One region of the Gordonibacter faecis genome, then DNA from elsewhere that is predicted to be linked to it. Evidence: predicted binding sites of a transcription regulator. Region 1 holds the regulator's gene; each other region holds the start of a gene.
The links. Region 1 encodes LexA, which represses DNA repair genes until DNA is damaged. Its sites were predicted from a motif close to CNAACANNTGTTNG; they were not measured.

Region 1 (7,047 bases):
CGGAAGGTACGGTGTCGGTGCGCGGCCCCAAAAACATTCTGCGCACGGTGTGCGAATTCGCGCTTGAGCATCGCCGTGACTGTACGGTCTACCTGGGCTCTCCCACCGACATCGTGGCCACGTTGTATGCCTTTGGCCTCTCGTCGCTGACGGCTGCGGCCCGTGCGTTTGCTGACGTGGAAGAGACACCCGTATGCAAACGCTGCGCACTCGCCGCCGACCCGGCCGAACTTGCGGCTATCGCTGGCGGGCTGGGCCTTGAATTGTCGGAACGATCGGCGCGCCGCGTTCTCGATGGTGAGATTGCGCCCGTCCGTCCTCTACTTGAGCGCATTCGTATTGAAGGCCTCGAATCTGAACACCCTCACGTCGCGCCTGTGCCGCGCTCCCGCACCTCGTCCGACGCGCGCGGCCTCAAGATAGCACCTGACGACGTGGAAGATTTTTCCGCACGCGTGGCGGCGGCCTACCAAGATCTTGCGCGGCGCTACTATCTGGAGCCCACTGTGCACCCTGAGGTTCGGGTGGGTAAAGACCGCATCACTATTGCCATCTCGGTGACCAAACTTTCCTAACAGCTTACCGCCGCCTTTAGCACAGCCTTGCCGAGCAGGGAGTATCCGCCTTGCGCACCCTACCTTTAATGGTTAGAATAACGGGTGATCGAAAAGTCGCGCCGTGGCGCCACGAAGCATATCGATCGGTTGGAAACGCACAAGGAATCGGACTACTCGACGAAGGATATGCATGGTCTCACCTGAGCACAAGCCAATGGATGGTTGCCTAAAGGTTTCATCGAAGTCTTCACCTGCTTCCGTGGCTGGCGCTATTGCTGGTATGGTGAAGGACGGCGTGAGCGTGGAGATACAGGCCGTGGGCGCCGGAGCGGTGAACCAAGCGGTCAAGGCTATTGCCATTTCGCGCGGGTTCCTTTCTCCCGTTGGCATTGAAATTTCCTGCATTCCCTCGTTCGCCGACATTGTTATTGACGGTGAATACCGCACAGCCATCCGCTTTGCGGTTGAACCCCGCTATACCCGTGGTGTTGCTGCTGCCCTCCAAGAGGCCGAATCGCACCCGGCTGTAACCGATCCCGCACTCTGAGGACACTCATGAATCATACCCCCTTTACGAACCTTGCGTTCTGTGTTCGCACGTTCGGATGCCAGATGAACAAGCATGACTCAGAACGCGTTGCCGGCATGCTGGAAGGCTTAGGCGCCCTGCCGGTGGAGGCTATCGAGGACGCCGACATCGTTGTGTTTATGACGTGCTGTGTGCGCGAAGCTGCTGATACGCGCCTGTATGGCCAGGTGGCATCCTTGAAGAACGTGCCGCTGCGCGCGGGTACCCCGCTTTCGAAGCGCATCGTGGCCGTGGGCGGGTGCATCGGCCAGCGCGACGGCGAGAAATTGGCGGAGGAATTGCCGCACCTCGACGTGGTATTTGGCACCCATAACCTCGGTTCACTTCCGCGCCTGTTGCAGGCGGCGATAGAAGAGGGCGGGCATCAGGTGGAAGTGCTTGACGCATCCTCGTCGTTCCCCACGGAATTACCCACCGCGCGCGAGAATGAATGGGCTGCGTGGCTTCCCATCACCATTGGCTGCAACAACTTTTGCTCGTACTGCATCGTGCCGTATGTGCGCGGCCGCGAGAAGTCGCGCCCGCTGGAGGATATTGTGGCCGAGGCCGAGCGCTATGTCGCGTCCGGCGTGAAGGAAATCACGTTGCTGGGACAGAACGTGAACTCCTACGGCCGCGATTTGTACGGCGCTCCGCGGTTCGCGCAGGTACTCGACGCGCTGGATGCCACGGGTGTGGAGCGGCTGCGCTTCGCAACGAGCCACCCCAAGGACCTCACTGACGAGGTGATTGGTAAGTTCGCCACACTGCGTTCGCTCATGCCCGCCCTGCATCTGCCGGTACAGTCGGGCTCCGATGCGGTACTCGCCGCCATGAATCGCCGTTACACGCGGGAACACTACCTTGGTCTGGTGCGAAAGGTGCGCGAGACGTGCCCAACTATTGCACTCTCAACCGATATCATTGTTGGCTTCCCCGGTGAGACGGCGAAGGACTTTGAAGATACGTTTCGCCTAGTGGATGAAGTGGGCTACCATCAGGTGTTCACGTTCATCTACTCCAAGCGCGAAGGGACGCCGGCGGCCACGATGGAGGACGCCACGCCGCGCGAAGTCATTCAGGAGCGCTTCGACCGGCTGGTGGATCTCGTGCAGGCGCGGGCCTTTGAGGCCAACCAGGCCGACCTTGGTTCGGTAGTGGACGTGTTGGTGGAAGGCGCGTCAAAGCGCGATGCAGGCCTTTTGGCCGGTAAGAGTCCGAAAAATCAAACAGTGCACGCGCCGCTGCCCGCAGGCGCAACGGCTGATGAGCTGACGGGCAGTATCGTTCGTGTGCGCGTTGATGAGGCCAAGACGTGGTATCTGGCTGGTGAGGTTGTGGATGGTCGCTGAGTCTGAAGTGCTCGCCTTACACGCGCCAGTGGTGTGCGTGGTTGGCCCGACTGCGTCCGGCAAAACGGACCTTGCGCAAAAGCTGGCAGGTGTTCTCAATGGCGAAGTGGTAAGCGCGGACTCCATGCAAATATATCGCGGGATGGATATTGGCACCGGTAAGCTGCCTGTCTCTGAGCGCCTAGTGCCACATCATGGCTTTGATCTGGTGGATCCTGGCGAGCCGTTTTCAGCCGCTCTTTTCCAGACGTTTGCGCGCACGTGCTTTCGCGACATTGACGCGCGTGGCCATCGTGCGGTGCTCTGTGGTGGCACCGGTTTCTACGTGCGCGCCGCGCTTGATGGCTACGACTTTCCCAAGGGTGAGCAGGTGAACAATCCCGTGCGTGAGCACTATATGCGTATTGCCGAAGTTGAGGGCGCGGAGGCGCTGTGGCGGCTGCTTGATGAGCGCGATGCGGCCAGCGCGGCGCTCATTCCCCCTGCGGATGTGAAGCGGGTGGTGCGTGCCTTTGAGCTTTTGGAAGACGGGACAACGTACGCAAAGCAGCGTGCAAAGCTGGCGTCGATTCCTCAAGTGGTGCCTGCGGTGTTCGTGGGCTTGGCTGTTGAACCGGATGTCTTACGTGCGCGCATTGATGCGCGGGTGGATGCCATGGTTGAGGCGGGGCTCGTTGATGAGGTGCGCGGGCTGCTTGCGCAGGGCTTCCATGAAGGGGTGACGGCGCCTCAAGCCATTGGGTATAAGGAAATTGTTGAAGCATTTGAAGGGAAGTGCTCACTCGAAGAGGCTATCGAGCGCATCAAAGTGGCTACCCATCGCTATGCGAAGCGTCAGCGCACGTGGTTTCGCAAGGATAAGCGCATCCACTGGATTGATGCTACTGAAGGTGTGGCCGATTCACTTGCTGAGGAAGCACTTGCCCTAATAAAGGCGCAGGGCGCTGCTTGATATTCAGGGACTTTCGTTTCCTGGTGGTTTACGCCGTACAGGGCGGCTGTGCTATCATAGGAAATGCCTGAGCACAGGTGATATATTGATAATCGGACAGGAGCATGTATGCAGCCACGCTAATCGTTTCTCATATCGAACGTTCACTTACTATGGGAAAGGATAGCCCCATGTCCGAATTTGAATCCGTTATTGTGCGGGGAATGACTTCCGTTTCTGAACAGCGCCGCGAGCGCGCCGTCCTGGTGGGCGTGGAGCGCCCCGGAACGTCGTGGCCGTTGGCTTCGTCGCTTGCCGAGCTTGAGCGCCTTGTCGATACAGCGGGGGCCGACGTGGTGGCGGTGACCTCGCAAAAGCTTGATTCTCCCAACCCGAAGACCTTTGTTGGTACCGGCAAAGCCGAAGAAGTGGCCGAATTAGCTCGCGCACATGCCGCCGACCTGGTGGTATTCGACGATGAACTCACGCCGTCCCAGCAGGCTAACTTGGAAAAAGTAGTGGGACGCGACGTTAAGGTCATCGACCGTACGGCGCTCATTTTGGATATTTTTGCCTTGCATGCCACCAGTAAAGAGGGTCGCTTGCAGGTGCGGCTCGCCCAAAATGAGTATCTGCTGCCGCGCTTGCGTGGCATGTGGGCTCACCTGGCCTCGAACCGCATGGGTGGCGGCGTGGGCTCCCGCTTCGGTGAAGGCGAAAGCCAGCTTGAGGTGGACCGTCGTATGGTGCGCAAACGCATTACCTCCATCAAACGCGAGCTGGCGCATCTTGCCGACGTACGTAAAATTCAGCGCGAGAGTCGCTACGCCAGCGGCATGTTTAAGGTGGCCTTGGCGGGCTACACGAACGCAGGCAAATCAAGCCTGCTTAACCGGTTGACCGGTGCTGGCGTGCTCAGCTATGACCAGCTGTTTGCCACGCTCGACTCCACCACGCGCAAGTTTGAACTGCCGGAAGGTCGCGAGATCACCGTTACCGACACGGTTGGCTTCATTCAGAAATTGCCGACGACGCTGGTGGAGGCATTCAAATCCACACTTGACGAGATCACGGGTGCAGACCTGGTGCTGCACGTGGTGGATGCTTCCTCAGACGAGCGCGAAGCACAAATTGAAGCGGTTGAGGATGTGCTCGGCCAGATTGGCGCGCATGATGTCGACAGGGTTGAGGTATTCAACAAGTGTGACCTGCTGGATGAAGAGGAACAAGCGGCGCTCAGGTCGCGACACCCGCAGGCGGTGCTTGTATCTGCGGAGACAGGGCAGGGGATTGACGAACTGGTCGCCCGCATTGCCCGTGTCGCTTCGGTGCGCGATGCGCACTTGGATATTGTTCTGCCTTACAGCAGGGGAGACCTGGTATCGCTTGCGCATGAACGCTGCCATATTGTGAGCGAGGAACATCGCGAGGACGGAACCCATCTCGTTATGCTGGCGGCGCCATCCTATGCCGGCCTGTTTCGCCCGTTTTCGATAGAAGCGTAAATCCCCTGAATACGTACCTACTACCGCCCCTTAGAGTAACTCTAAGGGGCGGTAGTGCTCTTCAAAGTCAGGAGTTACAGCCTCCGAAACACGGCGACCACTTTACCTGCAATGGAACAATCGGTCGTAATGATGGGATCCATCGTTGAATTCTCAGGCTGCAAACGAATATGGTCGCTTTCCTTGTAGAAGCGCTTCACGGTGGCACCGTCGTCGATGATGGCTACAACGATGTCGCCATTGTTCGCCACAGGCTGCTCTTTCACCACCACGTAGTCACCGTCGTTAATGCCGGCCTCAATCATGGACTCGCCGCGCACCGACAGAAGGAAGGACGGGGCATCGCCAACGATGTCGGTGGGCAGCGTAAGGGTGTCGGTGATGTTTTCTTCAGCGAGGATGGGTGAACCTGCAGCCACATTACCAACGAGCGGCACGTTCACCACCTTGCCAAAGGTTGGCTGGATCACGTTCGATGCGCCCTCCGCAGCATCAAGAGGGTAAGTGAGTGCAATGGAGCGCGACTTGAGCGGGTCACGCTTGATGAGCCCCTTGTCTTCAAGCGCCTTCAGGTGCACATGAACCGTGGAGGGGGAGGAAAGACCCAAACTTTGGCAGACCTCACGTACCGTGGGGCCGTAGCCCTTTTCTCGAATGCATTCCTCGATGCAGTCGAGCACTGCCTGCTGCCGCTTCGTCACTTTACCGGCCATGCTCTGTCCTTTCCTCGGCGAACAAATGTTTTAAATTTGTATTGACATGAACTTTTGTTCGTCCTATTATATATGCGAACAAAGGTTCTACGCAAGAGCTAGGAGGCAGAAAGATGAAGAATTTTGAAACGCGGTGTCCGATTGATGGCACGTCAGCCCTGCTCCCGCAGCTCGACGCGGTGTCTCAAGCTGCTACTATCATAGAGTTCCCGGGACAGGTGAGGCAGTACACTTCCGCATCGAATCTTTCTTCGCAAAGTGCGGTTCGCGAATATGTTCGCGAAAAAGGGGTTGTTCTTACGTTGCGTGACGGAAGCCTCGCCGGCTGTTCGTATCATCGTATGAAGTCGTGGCAAGCTGCTCTTGCTGGCTGCGCGTTCACGCTTTTTTCTTTGGTAAGTATACTCGCTGGCCTCTAGTGGCCTCTTTCCTTTACCCACAGATTGCTGCGTTTCTGTGGCTGCAGGGTGCTCCTGTCCACCCCAGGAGCACCCGCTTTCTCTTTTGAATAACTTGTAAGCGCTCATCGCAAAGAACGAAGTCATTTTGTCACGGGTGGGGGCGGTTTTTTTGAAGGGATCGGCGATGTCGATTGAAGCACAATATCTGGTATGTTAGGCTGTGCGGAAATCGAGTAAAAGGAGCCGTTATGCGCTGCCCTTCCTGCGGAAACATTGAATCAAAGGTAGTGGATTCTCGCCCTTCTGAAGATGGTACCGCCATCCGCCGCCGTCGTGAGTGCCTCGACTGCGGACGCCGTTTCACTACCTATGAGCGGCTGGGCGACAACCCTCTTATTGTCATCAAAACTGACGGTTCTTCGGAAGCCTACGATCGTCAGAAACTTATGCGCGGCTTGCTTACCGCCTGCGCGAAGCGCCCCATATCTCCTGAGCAGATAGCATCACTTATCGACAGTATTGAGACAGAACTACGCAATGCCTCGCGCAATGAAATTCGGTCGAAGGAGCTTGGCGACATGGCACTTGCGCGTCTCGCGAAGCTTGACGATGTGGCTTACGTGCGCTTTGCAAGCGTCTACAAAGATTTCCAAAACGTCGAGGAATTTGCTTCCGCTCTTGAAGGATTGCGCTTATGACGAATCTTGCCATTCCGCTCACACAACTTGATCCTGAACTGCCTGTTCCTGTGTGTGCGTACCCAGGGGATGCGGGAGTGGATCTGCGTGCAACTTGTGACGTTGAACTTGCTCCCTTCGAGCGTGCGCTGGTGCCCTCTGGTATAGCGGTGGCGCTGCCTGCTGGGTATGCTGGCTTCGTGGTGCCACGCAGTGGGCTCGCCATTAAGCACGGGGTGTCAGTGGTTAACGCTCCTGGTCTCATTGATAGCAACTATCGCGGTGAGATAAAGGTGGTGCTCATTAATCTTGATTCGCACACTCCGTTTTCGGTGCGTCGCGG
Region 2 (7,047 bases), on a different contig from region 1:
GCCCACGTCATGCAGCGTTTGCAGCTTGCGCTTGATGCCCGGAATGTTCTCGAAGAACGCGAGCGCATCGTCCACGGTCATGTCCAACACCTCGGCAATGTTCTTGCCGCGATACGTCACCTGCAGCGTTTCGCGATTGTAGCGCGCACCGCCGCACACCTCGCAGGGCACGTAAATGTCGGGCAGAAAGTGCATCTCAATTTTGATCTGACCGTCGCCCTTGCAGGCCTCGCAGCGGCCGCCATTCACGTTGAACGAGAAACGCCCTGGCCCGTAGCCGCGCGCCTTCGATTCCTGCGTGGAGGCAAACAGCGCGCGAATGTCATCCCATAGCCCAATGTAGGTAGCAGGGTTCGAGCGCGGCGTGCGTCCGATAGGACTCTGGTCGATGTTGATAACCTTGTCGATCTTATCGAGCCCGGTAATTTTCTTGTACTTGCCCGAGCGTCGGTGCGCATGGTTTACGCGGTTTGCCAGCGCCGGTGCCAGCGTATCGGTGACCAGCGAACTCTTACCCGAACCGGACACGCCCGTCACCACGGTGAGCGTGCCGAAGGGCACTTCCAGCGTCACGTTTTTCAGGTTGTTCTCTGTCGCGCCCGTCAGCTTGAGCGAGCCGCGGCGCGGCTTGCGGCGCTTCTCAGGTACGGGGATGGTGCGCCGCCCAGACAGATAGTCCGCCGTGAGCGAGCCGTCGAACTTCACAATTTCATCCGGCTTGCCGGCGGCCACCACCTGGCCACCGTGTTCGCCCGCGCCGGGCCCTATGTCAATGACGTAGTCGGCGCTGCGGATAGTGTCTTCGTCGTGTTCCACCACAATCACCGTGTTGCCCAAGTCGCGCAAGCGCTCAAGCGTGGCAATAAGCCGCTCATTGTCGCGTTGGTGCAGGCCAATGGAGGGTTCGTCCAAAATGTAGAGCACGCCCATGAGACCCGCACCAATCTGCGTAGCCAGACGAATACGCTGCGCCTCGCCGCCCGAAAGCGTGGCGGTGGCGCGCTCAAGCGTGAGGTAGTCCAAGCCCACGTCCACCAAGAAGCGCAGGCGCGCCTTGATCTCCTTCACGATGGGTCCCGCGATGTGTTCCTCCGCACCGTGGAACGACAGCCCCTCGAAGTACTCAAGCGAGTCCGCCGCACTCATTTCGGTTACGTCATGAATAGACTTGTCAGCCACCGTCACGGCTAGGATTTCAGGCTTCAAGCGCTTACCACCGCACGTCTGACAAGGCACAATGGCGAAATACTCGGACAGTTTCTCGCGCTGATTGTCCGACTGAGCCTCCTGATAGCGACGCTGCACGGCGGCAAGCGCACCCTCCCACTCGATATACCAGTACGTCTCGCGGCCATCCACCGTCACGTAGTCGACGCGCACCTTGGTGTCGCCCAGGCCGTAGAGCAGCGCATCCTGCGCCTTCTTCGGCATGTCTTCCCACGGAGTGTTCTCATCCACGCCCATGTGGTGGGCCACGGCGCGCAGCACCTGCGGGTAGTAGTTGCCCGTCTTAAACGGCGCAACCACGCCTTCTGCCAGCGTGAGCGACGGGTCGGGTATCACCAGCGAGGGATCCACTTCCTCACGACTGCCGATGCCCAGGCAATCGGGGCAGGCGCCGTAAGGCGCGTTGAACGAGAAGTCACGCGGTTGCAGCTCGTCCATGGAGTGGCCGTGCTCGGGGCACGCGAGCGCGAGCGAGAACAGGTGCTCCCCCTCGCCCAAACCACCCGTGGCACCCGACGACTTGCCGCCGCTTTCGCCGAGCGGCTGGCCGTCGTCGCCCAGCACCTGCACGAGCACGCGCCCATCAGCCAACTTCGTGGCCAACTCCACGGCCTCAGCGATGCGGCTCGTGGCACTCTCTTTCAGCTGGACGCGGTCCACCACCACGTCAATGAAGTGCTTGATCTTCTTGTTCAGCGTGCGCGGCTCGCCGTCCAGTTTCACAATTTCGCCGTCGATGCGCACGCGACTAAAGCCCTCTTTCTGCAGGTCGGCGAACAGCTTCGTAAACTCACCCTTGCGGCCCGCCACCACCGGGGCCATGATGATGGCCTTCGCACCCGGCGCGAGGGACAAAATTTCGTCGGTCACCTGGTCGGTGGTTTGCTTCTTGATGACGCGCCCGCATTCCGGACAGTGCGGCACACCCACGCGTGCGAACAGAAGGCGCAGGTAGTCGTATATTTCTGTGGTCGTGCCCACCGTGGAGCGCGGGTTTTTGGAGGTGGTTTTCTGGTCGATGGACACGGCCGGCGACAGACCGTCAATGCTGTCGAGGTCCGGCTTGCTCATCTGCCCCAGGAACATACGCGCGTAGCTGGAGAGGCTTTCCACGTAGCGTCGCTGGCCTTCGGCATACATCGTGTCGAAGGCGAGGCTCGACTTGCCACTGCCCGACAAACCCGTAATAACCACCAGTTCGTCGCGCGGAATAATGAGGTCAATATCTTTCAGGTTGTGCTCGCGAGCACCTTTAATAACAATGGCGTTTTGTCCCATAGTGCGTATGCTCTTTCTATCGTGCGGCGGCCGAAACTATGGCTACCGGAAAACTATCATTTCCGTGTAATCGTCCATTCTAGCGCAGCCAAGCACAACCAAGGGCGAAAACATCCGTTCGCCCCATTCGTTCAAATTCTGAGCACAAACTGTTCGATTCCTACCGACCTGTCATCCCAAGCGGCGCCAACCGTAAGCCTTTCTGCTCACGCCGCACGGGATCCTTCGACTCCGCGCCTGACGGCGCTCCGCTCAGGATGACAAAGGGTTGTGCCAGCAGTAAATCGTCAGGATGACAAGGGGGTATTCACCCGCACCCGTTCTACCATTTCGTTGAATGGGAGGGCGGGGGCGTAGAGGTAGCCTTGAAAGTAGGAGCAGCCGAGTTCTTTCAAGCGGTCGCGTTGTTCGGCGGTTTCCACGTACTCAGCCAGCACCGTGAAGCCCAGTTGCTCGGAAAGTTGCGTGATGGAAGCCACAATTTCGGCGTAGCGTTCGTTTTCCATGACACCTTTGGCAATGGTGCCGTCAAGCTTCACCACGGAAAACACGCTGGTTTCCAGGTACTGGAACGACGTGCGACCCATGGAGAAGTCGTCGATGGCAAGCGGCACGCCCGCGTCCGCCAAGCGACGCAGCAGCCCCGACGCGTCCGCGTCCCAACGCAGCGCCTCGCGCTCCGTGGCCTCCACCACTACACGCCCCGCGTCCAGGCCGCGCGCCCGCAGTGCAGCAATAATAAAGTCGACCGACTCCGCGTCCTGCAGCAGCGTGGCCGTGGCGTTCACGCTCACGGAGAAGTTCGCCGCCAGCGCGCCCTCGTGCGCAAGCGCTTCCACCGCCAGCGCCTCATCGAGCGCCCGATCGAACACCGCGCGCTCCAAGTCGCGCTCCACGCCCACCTCTTTGACCAGTTCCAGCACGAGCGGCGGATACAGCATCCCATACACCGGATGCTCAAAGCGCAGCAGCGCCTCTGCCCCCACCGCCTCGCCCACGGCGTTGAACTGCGGCTGATAGTGCAAGACAAACGACCGCGTGACCACCGCATGCCGCACATCCTCGGAAAGCGAACGGGCCAGCGCCCCCTGCGGCCCCGCCGTAGCGATGAGTTCCACCTCATGACCCGAACGTTCAGCATCTTGGAACGTGGCAAGCAGCGCCGCGTACTCCCGGCGCGCACGGTCGTCGGCCGAACGCTCATAGCGGCGAAGAAACGGCAGGTAAAGCACCACATCAAGCATGATGCATCCCAGCTGCAGCAGCGCGCCCGCCATCGACCCGGTGGCAACATACCCGCCCACCAACGGCGGCGTTGTCCACGACACATCCACCACCGTCAGCGGCACAAGACCCGCCGCCGTGGCCGCGTACGCCACTACCATATTCACCAGGGGCACGGCAATAAACGGGATAAACAGCGCCGGATTCCACACCACCGGCAGGCCAAACAGCATGATTTCGCTGATGTTGAACACCATAGGCACGGCCGCAAACGTGGACAGGCGCCGCGCACTGCGCCGTCGTCCAAACAGCAGAATCGCAATGAGCAGGGCCAGAAGCGCCCCAGCACCACCAATCGAGGCAAACACGTCCAGAAACGTCTTTGTCACAATATGCGTCGGCGCCTCCCCTGCCGCCAGCGCCGCCGCATTCGCCGCCGTACCCGGCACGAACACGCTTTGCGCCACGCCGTCCAGCATATTGCCGCCATGGATGCCGAAGAACCACATGACGTTGTTCATTAAGAGGTACAAAAGCCCACTGCCAAGCGTAGCCGTGGCCAGCGGAAAAAGCGCGCTCACTCCCTTGAACAGCAGCTCTTCCACGCTGCTCACGCCCGCCAGGTGCGCCACCAGCACGTTCACCAGCGCAAATGCGAGGATCACCACAGCAATGGGCATGAGCGCCGACACCGCTTGGTTGAACACATCGTCCATGCTGTCGCCATAGAGCCGCTTCGCGCGGCGCAGACGCATCAGGCGACAATACAGCATGGACGAACCGAGGCCAGTCACAATGGCTATGAATAGCGACCGCGTGCTGAGCACCACCAGGTTGAATGCCTCAGTACCAAAGCCAACGAACGCCAGATACGCCGCCAGCGCCGCAAAGGGCGCGCCCTGCACGAAGAAACCACCGAACCGCTCGGCGCTTGCGTTCGCATAACGCAGCGCAATGGCCACGGCCACATACAGCGAAAAAATACCCATCGTGGCGTCGTACGCCAGGTTCAGCACGCGTTCAAACAGCGGAACAGAACTCAGAAACACCTGATAAGACGCGAACGGCAGGTTGAGAAAAATCAGACAGAAGGAACCCACCAACAGCACCGGAATAGTAAGAATGAGGCCTTGGCGAATGGCTTGGAACGCCATGACGTCCTCCAAGCGCGCGAACAGCGCGTCGACCTTGCCAAGCATGCCTTCCCTTTCCTCGCCGCACCTGTCGCAGAACCTTGTGCCCATTGTACCGCGAACTGCACAGGGGGGTGGTGCAAACAACGACGTTTGGGAAACGGATGAGGAAACGAGCGAACGGGAGGAAGGTTCAGCAGGCGAACTGTGAGGCGAATTCGGCAGGCGAAGGTTCCGACGAGCCGGCAGACTAGCCGGCTGGCGAATTTAGGGCTGTGGTTCAGCGACCGAGCAGGTGGCGAACAGCCGCCACGGGATGATGCAAGAGCATGCGCGGGCCGGCGTAGCGCATGACCGCACGTACGGCTTCGCGCTTGTCGGGAGCATAGCAATGGTTGCCACACTGTTCGCACGAGGTTTTGACCTCCATCTTGCGACAGCGCTCCGTGCGCAGCACGGCGTAGGCGTCTAGCTCAGCACACGCCGGACACACCCGCGCGCCACAATGCGCCGTCTCGGTGCGCGCGGCCGCCTCATGGTTACCGGCGCAGTACAGCACCACCATCTGCGAGATGGTGCGCTTCTCGCGCACGCGGCGCTTCGCTGTCTGAGGGGAGTCAACCATGGCAAACATTTTACCAAACCCCCCGCACCTGTCCATCGGGATTTCCCCTGCTCCCTGATCAAAGATACCTTTATCATCCCGAGCGGAACGCCGCCAGTATCCCCCTGTCATCCTGAGCGGAGGCGCGAAGCGCCGTAGTCGCGACGCGAAGCTAGTCCCGCAGGGGAAGGATCCCGTGTGGCGTTAGCTGGGGGTATTCCTGCTGGCGCCGTTCGGGATCCTTCGACTACGCTCACTGCGTTCGCTCCGCTCAGGATGACACAGGGGTACACCAACGGCGCCTCTGCAGGATGACGGGGGGTTGCGCACGCTTCCCTACCCCAGAAGCTTGCTTCCCAGTGAAGAGCGAATGATGCCCTTGCTGGCGAAATACGTCACCAGCAGATACGCGCCGTAAATCACCGCGGTAAACACGCCGGTCAGAAGCGCGGGCTCAAGTACTGACACGCCCAGCTGCTTGGTCACCGTCTCGCTGATAATTCCCACCGCACACACCGTGTGACACACAGCCAGCGCTAGCGGCACCAGGAAGTACACGAGCGTCTGCGTGCGCAGCGACCGGAAGATCATGCGGCGGTCGCAGCCAATCTCGGCGAGCGTGCGGTAGCGCGGCAGCGAGTCACTGGTCTCCGACAGCTGCTGGATGGCAAGGATTGCCGCCGTAGCCACCAGAAACATGAAGCCAATGTAGAGCGCCAGGTACGAAATCATGAGGTTCATGCCGCTCGACTGAATGAGCACCTCTTGCGCGGTAAACGTCAGCGTAACCGGCCAGGGATTCGGGCCGAACGCCCAGCCCGACGCAGCCACCTCGGCGCTGGGGGGTGACACCTGGGCCAGCAGCTGCTCAAGCAGCACATCGCCCTCGGTACGATCCACCTTGTACATGAGGTTCAGGTAGCTCGCGTCCGGCACCTGACCCTGAGCGCGCAAGTCGGCAATCACCGAATCGGACACGATAACCTCGGCACCGCTCGACACGAACGCAGCATCTTCCAGCGGCTGACTGCGCAGCTCGCCCACCGAGGTGAGTTCGCGGCCTGCTGCCACCACCGTCTCGCCTTCTTTCGCGAGCGATTCCGCAAGCCCTTTCATGCCATCGAGGGTGTTGTTCACGGCGTAGTTGTTCTCGCCTACCTCTACCGTCGGACGCCCGGTGAGCTCGGCAAGTGTATTGAACTGTGAGACAGCGATGAGCGTGACACCCTGCTTGTGCACGGCCTCGTTCTGGTTCTCGTTGCCCGTGTCCCACTGGTAGCGATCCATGAGTTCACCGTAGGATGTGTCGGCGCTTACATAGGCGTCAATCTGCGCGGACTGCTTCACCAGTTGGTTCCACAGCTCGGGCGCGCCGTCGGCCAGCTTCGCGGCCATGTCCCAATCGTACGCCTCAGCGTCGGCCTTGATTTTGGCTGCTTTCTCGTCGGCCACCTTCTGGTATTCGCGATCTTCCTCGGACATGTTCGCCAGTTTTTCGGGATCATCGGTTCCGCCGGTGTTCAGGTAGATGTTCGCGGTCAGCGTGGCATCGTACAGCGTGCCGTTCTCAATGTTTCCGCT
Region 3 (7,047 bases), on a different contig from region 1:
CACGAGGATGACCTTCGCGCCGTTTTCGGCCGCGGAAAGGGCGCAGCACGTGCCTGCGTAGCCGCCGCCGATGATGAGCACCTCGGTGTCCACCGTTTCCTTGATCTTGTCGGCCGCGATGGGCTCCGGCTTCACTTCCCAGGTGTGCTTGCCGTCGGCGGTGGTGGCGCTACCGTCCTTGGCGGCGTCGGCCGAGCCAGCCTCCTTCGGGCCGCAGCCCACCAGCCCCAGCGCCGCCACGCTCGCAGCGCTGAGCGCCGCTCCCTTGAGCAGGTTACGGCGAGAGATGCCTTTGCTTGATTCGCTCATGTTGTTTCCCTCCTTGTTGCTTGCTGTGATGTGCGCAAGAGCGGGCGTGCCGCCTCGCACGTGGCTAGCATACGCCCGCAAGGGTGCGTAAACCTATCCCCCAATTCATGTTGTTTTGGCGTTTGGGCTGGTAGAAGGCGTGCTTTTGGGAGGGCCACCCGCTTTGCGGGGGTTAGTCGAACAGGTCGATAAGCTCTTGGCGCGAGTGGACATCCGCCTTGCGGTAGATGCTTTTCATGTGGTCACGCGCCGTGTTTTCGGAAATGTAGAGCTTGCGCGCGATGGCGGGAACGTTGTTGCCACGGAGTACCAGACCCACCACTTCACGCTCACGCTTGGCTGAAGGGCTCGGCCAATTCGAGCGCGTCGAGGCGGCGCTCGATAAGGGCGGCGATGCCGTCGGGGGCGGGCTCTTCGGCGGCGGGTGACGTGGCGGAGAGTTCTGCGGTTGTGGCTTGGGTGGCTGCAGAGGCGAGCGTGATGGGCGCGGCGTCGCCTTCGCTTGCTGCCAGCGCGGGTGCACCGCCGAGCGGTGCTGCGGCACCTACCACGGCAACGTCAAGCGCAGGCTCTTCGGTGGTGCCGCTACGGTCGCGCTTGTTTTTGCGCGTAAACGCCACCACAAACAGCGCAAGCGAGAGCGCATATACGCACACGAACAGGATGTTCACGGCCAGGGCGAAGTCATAGGTGGCAAGCGGGCTGAGTCCCGTGCCCACCACGTCGCCCGCAAGCATGGCCACCAGCGTGGGAGCCACGCAGAGGGCGTACACCTGGGTGGAGGGTTGCAAGCGCTCGCTTGAATACACCGCGCACGTCACAATGAGCAGGAGGTTCACTATTTCGAAGCCGAAGAGTAGCATGCCCGCCACCAGTGGCGCGAACTGCAAGCCCAGAAGCGTCGGAAGGAGGAACGCGCCCGTGATAAGCGGAAACAGCACCTGGTAAACGCGCAATACCGCAAAGCCCGTCTCCGAGAACAGCTCAATAAGCGCCACGACCGCCACCGCCAGCGCCATGCCCGCCAAGATGGGCGTAGACGAAGCGCCGCCCGGCACGTCAAACAGATGCGACACGAGCTTCCACACAAAGCCGATGGCGCACGTGCAGAACACCGGCTTCCAGAGCGCGCGCACCGTGGCGCGGGCGGAGGCGGCCGTCATGTGAGGTGTCGGGTCGGCGGGCACAATCTCACGCAAGCAGAGGCGCAACGATAAAGCTGCGGCCAGAGGCAGCACGACCACCGAGCATGCGACGCGCGCTGCATCAGGCAAAACGGAGACAAGCGCGCTCAGCGCGACCGAGAGCAGTGCCGAGAGCGGTATATAGATAGCCGTGCGCGAGGCACCCTCGGACGCGAAGAACTGCTGCCACAATACGTAGGAAGCACCCAAGCCGAGGCCCACCAGCACGCCTGCAACCAGCGCGCCCGATTGCGCAGGCACATAGCCCGATGATGCAAGGTAATAGGTTGCCGCTCCTGCCGCCAGCAGCACACCAACCAACGCCGAGAAGCGAGGCGGAAAGGGTATGCGTCGACGCTCGTAGAGCACGGCGAAACCGATGGCGGCGATAGCGCACGCCTGGTCGCTCAGGCTAAAGAGGCGCTGCCCCTCGAACGGGCCGCCGCCCGCTGGAGACAAGCCCGCGAACGTGACAGCCCACACGAATGCGAAGCCCAGATGGTACCACCGCAACGACTGCAGCAGCATTTTCGCCTTGTTGACCGACACGCGGGTTCCCCTCCCGTGGATTCCCTTCCGTGCAAAATGATGCCTCCATGATAGCGTACCGTGCGTGACCAGAGAAGGGCGGCCGCGCGTGCGGAGCGGGCGCAAACCGCGTATCGCCTTGCCTCTTTTCGGCCGTTTATCAACCTTTATCTGAGGTTCGTTTACCGAAATGCCTCAGATTTCGTCAATCTAAATCAGGCGCGCGAATCCTCGGGGGCTTCGGCTACCAAGGGGCTTGGGGCAGCAGCCGGGCCCTCTTCGAAGCCAAGCAGCGCGAGGATGGGCTCAGCCTCTTCCACCTCAACATCAGCGTCGTCAGCCAGCAGGCTTTCCATTTCCTCAGCAGTAGTGGGAAGGTCAAGGCCGTAGGCGTCAGCGATGGCACGAGCCTGGTCGGCGCGCACGGCCGCCAGCGCATGCTCGCCTGCTTCATTCAGATACGCCGAGGCCAGAAGCAAGCTGCGGGCAATGTAGCCGCTGATTTGAGGATCGACGCCCGACACCTGCATGACACTGGCAATGGACTCCGGCGACAGAGACAACAGCACGCCGCCGTCGATGTCAGTAGCCTCCCCTACTGCGTCTTCCAGCATGTCGGCCGCCGCCTTCGGGTCGTGCTCCTTGCGCGCCTTCGTCCAACTGCGGCGCACGATTTCCGCGAACTGCAAAAGAATACGCATCAGATAATCTTGCGTCAGCATGTAATCTCCTTATACGTTACCTCGTCATATCAGCGAACGACAAGCAGCGGCCTGGCTCCCACCTCCCGCTACGCCGTTGGTGCTGGAATGCCCAGATGCTCGTAGGCGCGGGCGGTGGCGACGCGGCCTTTGGGCGTGCGCACCATAAGGCCTTGCTGCATGAGGTAGGGCTCGTACACATCCTCAAGCGAATCAGGGTCTTCCGACAGCGCCGAGGCCAAGGTGGTCAGGCCCACGGGACGTCCACCGAACTGCACCGCTAGCAACTCCAAAATGCGATTATCCACGGCGTCCAACCCCAAGGAATCCACCTCGAAGAAGCTGAGCGCCTGTGCGGCCACATCTTCATCAATCACACCGTCGCCGCGCACCTGCGCCCAGTCGCGTACGCGCTTGAGCAGGCGGTTCGCCAGACGTGGGGTACCTCTGCTACGACGAGCAATTTCCAGTGCGCCCTCTTCGACAATATCCACGCCCAAGATGGCGGCTGAGCGGCGCACGATGGAAGCCAACTCCTCGGGCGCGTAGTACTGCAAGCGGAAGCAGATACCAAAGCGGTCGCGCAGCGGCCCCGTGAGAAGGCCCGTGCGCGTGGTGGCGCCCACCAGCGTGAAGCGCGGCAAGTCCAACCGAATGGAGCGCGCGGCAGGACCCTTGCCCACCACAATATCCAGCGCGAAATCCTCCAGCGCCGGATACAGCACCTCTTCCACCATGCGATTCAAGCGGTGAATCTCGTCGATGAACAGCACGTCGCCTTCCTCAAGGTTCGTGAGGATGGCGGCCAAATCTCCCGTGCGCTCAATGGCAGGGCCACTGGTGGTGCGAATATTCGCGCCCAACTCGTTGGCCACCACGGTGGCAAGGGTGGTCTTACCCAAACCCGGCGGGCCCGAGAACAAAATGTGGTCGACTACATCGCCGCGCGCCCGCGCTGCCTCAATGAGGATGGCGAGCGACTCCTTGATTTTCGTTTGTCCCAGGTAGTCGCCGAGGCGCTTCGGGCGCAGGCTGCGGTCGAGCGCGAGATCATCCTCGGTCAGCTCAGGCGTCACCGCACGCGAGCGCGCCTCAGCTGGCTCGTCGTCGGCCACATAGCCCAATCCCTCTATTTCAACATCTTCGCGCGTCATACGGTCCTATCCCAGTTCGCCTCGTGCTTACGATCCCAGTCGTTTCAAGGCGTATTGTATCAGTACGCCTTCGTCGGCTCCCGCAGGCGCGCCCTTCAACGCAATATCGGCTTCCGCCGAGGTGAAACCCATGGACAGCAGCGCCTCCACGGCACCCTGCACACCGGCATCGGTGACCGCAGCCGGCGCACCCTCGTCGAAGAGCCCTTCCAACCCTTGATCGAGCGACCCCTTCAACTCCAAAATAATGCGCGAGGCCGTCTTCTTGCCCACCCCGGGAATGCGCTGTACCGCTGCCACGTCCTGTGCAGCAATAGCCGAAGCAAGCGCCTGCGGGGAGAACGCCGAGAGCGCCGCCAACGCCACCTTCGGCCCCACGCCTCCCACAGCAATAAGGCGCTCGAACAGCGCTTTTTCCTCCAGCGACAAAAACCCGTAGAGCGCCAGCGCGTCCTCGCGCACCTGTAAGTAGGTGTGCACTTCCACCGGCGCGCCGGCAGCGGGCAGCTTCGAGAGCCCCGACTGTGACATACCTACCGCATAGCCAATGCCGCCCACCTCGATAAACGCCGTTGACGCCGTCTTGCCAACCAGCGTGCCTTTCAGAAACGCAATCATGAACGTACTCCCTTCGCTGCGGCAACTCGCGCGTCAACGCCCACCGCTCCACACCGGCCGGACGGTTGCCGCGCCGCACGCTCAAGCGCCTCGGCACGCACTCGTGCATCAGCCAGCCCCTCGTGCGTGGTGAAGCAGACGGCAGCCGCCAACGCGTCGGCCGCGTGATCGGGCCGCGGCACGTCTTCAAGCGCCAAGAGTTGGCGCACCATATACTGCACCTGGTCCTTTTCGGCCGAGCCCGTGCCCACCACCGCCAACTTAATCTGGCTGGGTGAGAATTCTTCCACCTGCAAATCATGCTCGGCGCACGCAACCAGCGCCGCGCCGCGCGCCTGCCCCGTGGCAAAGGCGCTCTGCACGTTCGCGCCGAACCACACGGTTTCAATACCCACACACGTGGGCTCAAACCGCGCAATAACGGCGGCCATCTGCTCGTGGATTTTGCGCAGGCGCTGCGCGAGCGGACGATCCTTTGACGTGGACACACAGCCATACGCAACGCACGACAGCCGCGAGCCGCGCTGCGCCACCACGCCCCACCCCGTGTTCGCCAACCCCGGGTCAATGCCAAGTATGATCCGTTCCGTACGCGCCATGCTATCCCTTCACCAAGTGCAAACGTTTGTTCGCACTTATTCTAGCACAGAACCCACGGAAGGAAACCCGAAACCTCAGAAATGCAACGAAGGAAACGAATCCGCTTGCCTGAGCGGACCCCCCAACAAAAAAAGCCGCCGGGCCTTCTCGGCTTCCGGCGGCTTCCACTCACACTCTCGCAGGCGCGTTATTCGTCCAGCGCTTCGGCGATTTCGTCCGTGATGTCCATGGTGTGGTACACGTTCTGCAAGTCTTCGAGCTCTTCCAGACGGTCGATCAGGCGCATGACCTTCTTCGCGTCCGACACGCTCACCTGGGCGGGCGTGGAGGGAATCATGGTCAGCTCGGCACCCTTCGTCTCGATGCCGGCCTCTTCCAGCGCGTTCTTCACGGCCATGAGGTCGGTGGCCGCCGTGTAGACAATCCACTCGTCCTCGGCGTCCTCGTAGTCGTCGCCGCCGGCCTCGGCCACGGCCAACATGAACTCTTCCTCGTCGGCAGCGGCGCCGTTTGGCTTCACGGGGTTCTTCTTGTCGCCCGTTTCCACCTCTTTCGACACCATGATCTGGCCCTTGCGCTCGAACATGAACGCCACGGAGCCCGACGTGCCCAGGTTGCCGCCCGCGTGCGAGAACGCGCTGCGGACGTCGGCAGCCGTGCGGTTGCGGTTGTCGGTCAGCGCCTCGCAGTACACGGCGACGCCGGCCGGGCCGTAGCCCTCGTAGACCACCGTTTCGTAGTTCGCGGCGTCTTTGCCAGTGCCAAACGCCTTGTCAATGGCAACTTTGATCTTATCCTTCGGCAGGGAGTAGCCCTTGGCCTTTTCGATGGCGGCCGCGAGCGACGCATTGTTGTCGGGGTTCGGGTCGCCGCCTTCTTTCGCCGCCACCGTGATGTTGCGCGACAGCTTGGAGAACAAGGCCGAGCGCTTCGCGTCCTGCGCCGCCTTGCGATGTTTCGTTGTAGCCCACTTTGAATGCCCAGACATATACCGGTCCCTTCCAGATACAGCAATTCCAGCCGATTATTCTATCACACCCGTCAAATGCGCCACCATACTCCAAAGGAACTGCAAACGATGCCGCGTTTCGTCAACTTCGGGGGGCTTCGCGGCCACCTTAGCGGGCGCGCGCCTTACCTATTTATAGAGTGGTATCGAATATACCGAAGCACCCCAGGAAGGAGGATCCTGGGGTGCGAATGACTGAGGGGAGGAAGGTTGCGGATTGCATGGGGAAGAAAGTGCCGAGCGGGATGGTTTTCGCCAAACCCCGCCCGGCATACCCCATTGCCTCCCCCGACTCGCATAGATCGGGGAAGAATTTACAACTCAGGAACAATCGTCCAAATCAGCTTTGCGAACGAGGTGATATCTTCGCCTGGCTGGAAGTCGAGTTGGGCGCCGTTGCGATTGAGGCCTATTTCGGCGTCCACTAGAGTTGGCGACGAAACCGTGGCTGCAGGAAGGTTGCTCAGCGGACCCTTCGACTCGTCAAAGGCAAGCAAAGCTTCATCCTGACCCACCTTGACGCGCACCTGCACCCCCGCGCGCTCGGCAGCATTTGGGAACAGCTTCTCCGCACCCGAAGCCGCCTCGGACGACACCGACGCAATCGACAACGCCACCGGCGTATTCGACCGCATCTTGAAAACCGCCGGCGTCACATTCCCCGACGAGTCAACCTCCACCTTCGCCGCAAGCGGCACATCGATGTCGACACTCAAGACATACTCGCCAATAAGTTCCATATCCTGCGTGATGGCAGAAGAGAAGTCGAAGGCAGTCCCGTCGGCTGTTTTCCATCCAGAGAAGATATAACCGAAACGCTGAGGCACACCGGGATCAACCACATGCGCGCTTCCATCTTCTCCTGTCGTGACCAAAACCTTCATCCACTCGACCGGTACCGCACCGACCGAATCCGCCAACTTAAATGTAACCTTGTAGGTATT

Region 2: the regulator LexA is predicted to act here: its motif matches at 2,613-2,626, upstream of uvrA (excinuclease ABC subunit UvrA).
Region 3: the regulator LexA is predicted to act here: its motif matches at 5,113-5,126, upstream of ruvC (crossover junction endodeoxyribonuclease RuvC).

What each region holds. Positions count from the first base shown of each region.
Region 1 is NZ_JASJEU010000003.1:108,057-115,103, forward strand. Features, by position in the region: gene QNJ86_RS00740 (ATP-binding protein) at 1-575, shown strand, start outside; gene QNJ86_RS00745 (stage V sporulation protein S) at 748-1,104, shown strand; gene miaB (tRNA (N6-isopentenyl adenosine(37)-C2)-methylthiotransferase MiaB) at 1,113-2,477, shown strand; gene miaA (tRNA (adenosine(37)-N6)-dimethylallyltransferase MiaA) at 2,467-3,429, shown strand; gene hflX (GTPase HflX) at 3,600-4,913, shown strand; gene lexA (transcriptional repressor LexA) at 4,988-5,626, opposite strand; gene QNJ86_RS00770 (hypothetical protein) at 5,740-6,045, shown strand; gene nrdR (transcriptional regulator NrdR) at 6,276-6,725, shown strand; gene dut (dUTP diphosphatase) at 6,722-7,047, shown strand, end outside.
Region 2 is NZ_JASJEU010000024.1:81,939-88,985, forward strand. Features, by position in the region: gene uvrA (excinuclease ABC subunit UvrA) at 1-2,505, opposite strand, end outside; gene QNJ86_RS12205 (PTS sugar transporter subunit IIC/EAL domain-containing protein) at 2,793-4,928, opposite strand; gene QNJ86_RS12210 (nitrous oxide-stimulated promoter family protein) at 5,143-5,523, opposite strand; gene QNJ86_RS12215 (ABC transporter permease) at 5,803-7,047, opposite strand, start outside.
Region 3 is NZ_JASJEU010000013.1:286,442-293,488, reverse strand. Features, by position in the region: gene QNJ86_RS07665 (FAD-dependent oxidoreductase) at 1-309, opposite strand, end outside; gene QNJ86_RS07660 (helix-turn-helix transcriptional regulator) at 482-628, opposite strand; gene QNJ86_RS07655 (hypothetical protein) at 639-2,042, opposite strand; gene QNJ86_RS07650 (hypothetical protein) at 2,237-2,743, opposite strand; gene ruvB (Holliday junction branch migration DNA helicase RuvB) at 2,812-3,876, opposite strand; gene ruvA (Holliday junction branch migration protein RuvA) at 3,904-4,494, opposite strand; gene ruvC (crossover junction endodeoxyribonuclease RuvC) at 4,491-5,093, opposite strand; gene QNJ86_RS07630 (YebC/PmpR family DNA-binding transcriptional regulator) at 5,282-6,082, opposite strand; gene QNJ86_RS07625 (leucine-rich repeat protein) at 6,418-7,047, opposite strand, start outside.